2 regions of the Variovorax terrae genome follow, and region 2 is predicted to be linked to the other one. Evidence: predicted binding sites of a transcription regulator. Region 2 holds the regulator's gene; the other holds the start of a gene.
What was found. Region 2 encodes sigma-54, which starts transcription at its own class of promoters, with help from an activator protein. Its sites were predicted from a motif close to TGGCANGNAANCTGCTTT; they were not measured.
Positions count from the first base shown of each region.

Region 1: the regulator sigma-54 is predicted to act here: its motif matches at 1,277-1,294, upstream of MMF98_RS05665 (transglutaminase family protein).

Region 1 is NZ_JALGBI010000001.1:1,199,739-1,202,134, reverse strand. It holds gene MMF98_RS05670 (DNA internalization-related competence protein ComEC/Rec2) at 1-1,237, opposite strand, end outside; gene MMF98_RS05665 (transglutaminase family protein) at 1,362-2,396, shown strand, end outside.
Region 2 is NZ_JALGBI010000003.1:711,012-713,407, reverse strand. It holds gene MMF98_RS22740 (Bug family tripartite tricarboxylate transporter substrate binding protein) at 1-521, shown strand, start outside; gene MMF98_RS22735 (RNA polymerase factor sigma-54) at 619-2,172, opposite strand; gene lptB (LPS export ABC transporter ATP-binding protein) at 2,267-2,396, opposite strand, start outside.

The sequences.
Region 1 (2,396 bases), on a different contig from region 2:
GAAAAAATGAAAGAAATCGGCCCGATGTCCTTGTCGGGCGGTCATTTCCTGCTCCTGAATCCGTAGCAAACAGAACGCCGACCGCGACGAAGCTGAGCCAGAAGCCGGCCTGCAGCAGCGCCCAGGGATCGACCGCCACCACCACGGCCATGACCAGCAGCCATTGCTGCGGCCAGGGCCAGCGCCGGCCGCTCAGGCGCAGCAGCGCCGCCGTGGCCAGCATCCAGAGCGTGCGCTGCGCGGGCACGCCCCAGCCGCTGAACACGGCATAGGCCCCGGCCAGCAGCACGCCGCCGATCCAGGCCGCGCCGGGCGCGGGGAACAGCAGGCACAGGCGGGCCGAGCGCCGCCACAGCCAGCCCACCAGCCCGGCCGCGACCCAGGCGAACATGGTCACGTGCAGGCCCGAGATGCTCATGAGGTGGGCCACGCCGGTGGCGCGAAAGACGTCCCAGTCGGCGCGGTCGATCGCGTTCTGGTCGCCCGTGATCAATGCGGCCAGCACGCCGGCGCTCTTGCGGTCGTCCACGCGCTCGAACACCTCGTCGCGCACCGCCTGCCGGGCGCGCTCCACCGGGTGCCGCCAGGTCTGGCCCAGGCGCCGGGGCGGCGGGTCCTTCGCGCCGCTGCGCACATAGCCGGTGGCCTGCACGCCCTGCTCCCACAGCCACAGCTCGTAGTCGAAGCCATGCGGGTTGCTGCCGCCGTGCGGCGCCTTGAGGCGCACCGTCATCTGCCAGCGCTCGCCGGCCTTCAGGTCGCCAGGCTGGCGCTGCGCGCGCTCGTCGCCATACCAGCCGAGCTCCAGCAGCGGCGGCAGGCGGATAGGCACGCCATCGAGCCGGGCCGATTCCACCGCGAGCCTGAAGCGCAGGCCGCTCTCGTTGCGCTGCGGCATGGCGGCCACCACGCCCGTGACGGCCAGGTCGCGCCCCTCCAGCGCCGGCGGCAGCGCGCCGGCCGTGAAGACCAGCGCGCGCAGGCCGCAGCCGCCAAACGCCAGTGCCGCGAAAGCCACCAGGGCCGTCCACGCCCAGCGGCGGCGGCCACGCCCTGCCCCCGCGCGCATGACGAGCCAAGCTCCCAGCGCCAGCGCCGCCAGAACCAGAGCGGCATAGACCGGCCAGGGCCACAGGGCCGGCTGCTGCAGCTGCAGGGCCGTGCCGGCCACGAAGCCCGCCAGCGCCGCCTCCAGCCCGCCGCATGCGGCGCCCTCCTGATGCCCCGTGTTCTGCATGACGTCATGCTAAACGGGCCAGACGAAAAGTGTGCCGACTGGCTCGGCTCTTGCTAGGATGCAGCTCGGCGAGGGTTTGCTTCGCCGCAACGTCACGAGACCTACCGAGACCGAGGCCCAGCGCATGTCCATCCACGCCGCCCTGAATCACGTCACCCACTACAGGTACGACCGTCCGGTCCAGCTCGGCCCCCAGGTGATCCGATTGCGGCCGGCGCCGCATTGCCGCAGCAACATCATTTCCTATTCGCTGAAGGTCGAGCCCGCCCACCACTTCATCAACTGGCAGCAGGACCCGTTCGCCAACTACCTCGCGCGGCTGGTGTTCCCCGAGAAAACCACCGAATTCAAGGTCACGGTGGACCTCGTGGTCGAGATGTCGGTCTACAACCCGTTCGACTTCTTCCTCGAACCGCAGGCCGAGAACTTCCCGTTCCGCTACACCGAATCCCAGGAGCGCGAGCTCGCGCCCTACCTCGTCACCGAGAAGGCCACGCCGCTGCTCAAGGCCTACCTCGCCAAAATCGACCGCAGCGAGCGCCGCACCATCGACTTCCTCGTCGCCATCAACCAGCAGGTGCAGCAGGACATCCAATACCTGATCCGCATGGAGCCCGGCGTACAGACGCCCGAGGAGACGCTGAAGAACGCCTCCGGCTCCTGCCGCGACTCGGGCTGGCTGCTGGTGCAGCTGCTGCGCCATTGCGGGCTGGCCGCGCGCTTCGTCTCGGGCTACCTGATCCAGCTCACGCCCGACGTCAAGTCGCTGGACGGCCCGAGCGGCACCACGGTCGACTTCACCGACCTGCACGCCTGGTGCGAGGTGTTCCTGCCCGGCGCCGGCTGGATCGGGCTGGACGCCACCTCGGGCCTGCTGGCCGGCGAAGGCCACATCCCGCTGGCCTGCACGCCGCAGCCCTCCAGCGCCGCGCCGATCGAGGGCGCCGTGGACCAGGCCGAGGTCGAGTTCAGCCACCACATGCAGGTCACGCGCATCTATGAATCGCCGCGCGTCACCCAGCCCTACACCGACGCGCAATGGGCTGCCGTATTGGCGCTGGGCGAGGCTGTGGACCGCGAGCTGATGGCCGGCGACGTGCGCCTGACCATGGGCGGCGAGCCCACCTATGTCGCCACCGACGACCGCGACGCGGCTGAG
Region 2 (2,396 bases):
CCCGCTCCAACTTCGGCACGGCCAGCGGCTCGAGCCAGCATTTCGCCGGCGTGATGTTCAGCCGCGCCGCGGGCATCGAGCTGCGCCTGGTGCCCTACAAAGGCGGCGCGCCGGCCGTGGTGGACCTGCTGGGCGGCCACGTCAGCTCCACGGTGAGCCCGCTGCCGGAGATCATTCCACACGCGGCCGACGGCAAGCTCCGCATCCTCGCGGTCACCGGCAGCAAGCGCTCGCGCTTCCTGCCGAACGTGCCGACGATGGTGGAGTCGGGCTACCGCGACGTGGTGTTCCAGGACTGGTCGGGTGTGCTCGCCCCGGCGAAGACGGCGCCCGAGCTGGTGGCGCGCGCCAATGCCGCGATCTCGGGCTATGTGCGCTCGGACAAGGGCATCGAGGCCCTGGCCCAGCTCGGCACCGAGGCCGATGCGCAGGGCGTGGCCGAGTTCGGCGCCGCGGTCAAGTCGAGCTGGGAACGCTACCGCGCGATCGTGCAGTCGACCGGGTTCACCGCGGAAGACTGAGCGGCGCCGCGGCGCGCCCTTCACCTGCTGGAACGTCCTCCCCTCCTCGCTGAGGCGGCGCGCCGGGGTGCGCGACGAGCAGTCGAGCCGGCCGCCGCTACAGCGCCTTGCGCAGGTTGGCGGGCGCGATGCGCAGCGCCTCGCGGTACTTGGCCACCGTGCGGCGCGCGCACTCGATGCCCTGCTCCTTGAGCATCTCGGAAATCTGGTTGTCCGACAGCGGCTTCTTCGTGCTCTCGGAGGCCACGAACTGCTTGATCAGCGCGCGCACCGCGGTGCTGGAGGCGTTGCCGCCAGTCTCGGTGCCCAGGGCCGAGCCGAAGAAGTATTTGAGCTCGAACGTGCCGTAGGGCGTGGCCATGTACTTGGCGGTGGTCACGCGCGAGATGGTGGACTCGTGCAGGCCCAGCTCGTCGGCGATCTCGCGCAGCACCAGCGGGCGCATCGCCAGCTCGCCGTGCACGAAGAAGTTCTTCTGGCGCTCGACGATGGCGTTGGAGACGCGCAGGATGGTGTCGAAGCGCTGCTGGATGTTCTTGATGAACCAGCGCGCCTCCTGCAGCCGCTGCTGCAGCGCCTGGTGGCCCTCGCCCTTGTGCGACTTGAGCGCGTTGGCGTAGATGTCGTGCACCTTCAGGCGTGGCATCACGTCGGGGTTGAGCTGCACGCGAAAGCGCACCTGCGCGCCGCGCCCCGCCTTGACCACGATCACGTCGGGCACGATGATGTTGCGCTCCACGTCGACGAAGCGCCGCCCCGGCTTGGGCTCGAGCCGGGTGATGAGCGGGATCGCGGCCCGCACGTCGGCCTCGCTGTGGCCGCACAGCTGGGCCAGGCGCTTCACATCGCGCCGCGCCAGCAGCTCGATCGGCAGGGCGCACAGCGCCAGGGCGGTATCGCGGTCCGGCACGGTGCGCGGCAGGGCGTTCAGCTGCAGCGTCAGGCACTCGCTAAGCGTGCGTGCGCCCACCCCGGTGGGCTCCAGGTGCTGCAGCAGGTGCAGCGCCACCGTGAAGCGGTGCACCAACTCCTCGCCCTGTTCCAGGTCGTCGCCGGCCAGGCTGACGGCCAGCGCCTCGAGCGAGTCTTCCAGGTAGCCATCGTCGTTGAGCGACTCGATCAGGAAGCTCAGGGCGGCCCGGTCGGTGTCGTCCAGGCGCAGCGCCAGCGCCTGGCGGTGCAGATGGCTTTGCAGCGATTCCTGGCTGCGCGCGAGTTCGGTGGCGTCGACGTCGTCGCCGTCATGGTTGTTGTTCTTGCGCGCGGGCGCGTCGCCGCCCCATTCGCTGTCGTCGGGGGCGATGTCGATGCCGCCATCGCCCTCCCAATCCGGCGCATCCTCGGCCGCCGCCGGGTTTTCTGAATCATTGGGAGCAGAGGTCCCTGTGTCGCCTTGATAGTTTGCTATCGAATCAGGAGCAACCTCGGCCTCGTGGCCGTCGTCCTGCGCCGGCGCATCGGCCTGCGCGAGGCCGAACTCCTCGCGCGGCGCCTCGTCCAGCGTGAGTTCGAGAAAGGGGTTGTCGTCGAGCATCTGCTCGACTTCCTGGCTCAGCTCGAGCGTGGACAGCTGCAGCAGCCGGATCGACTGCTGCAGCTGCGGCGTGAGCGCCAGGTGCTGCGAGACGCGAAGGGAAAGGCCTTGTTTCACGGCAGCTGCGGCCCCGCGGCCAAAGGCAGCGAACGGCCGCTCTCCGAGCAAGTGCGGCGGCCGCGCGCCATGGGCAGACAGCGGGCGGAAGCCATCACATCCTGAAATGCTCGCCGAGGTACACGCGGCGTACGTCGGCGTTGTTGACGATCTCCGAGGGCGTGCCCTGGGCCAGCACGTGGCCGTCGCTGATGATGTAGGCGTGGTCGCAGATGCCCAGGGTC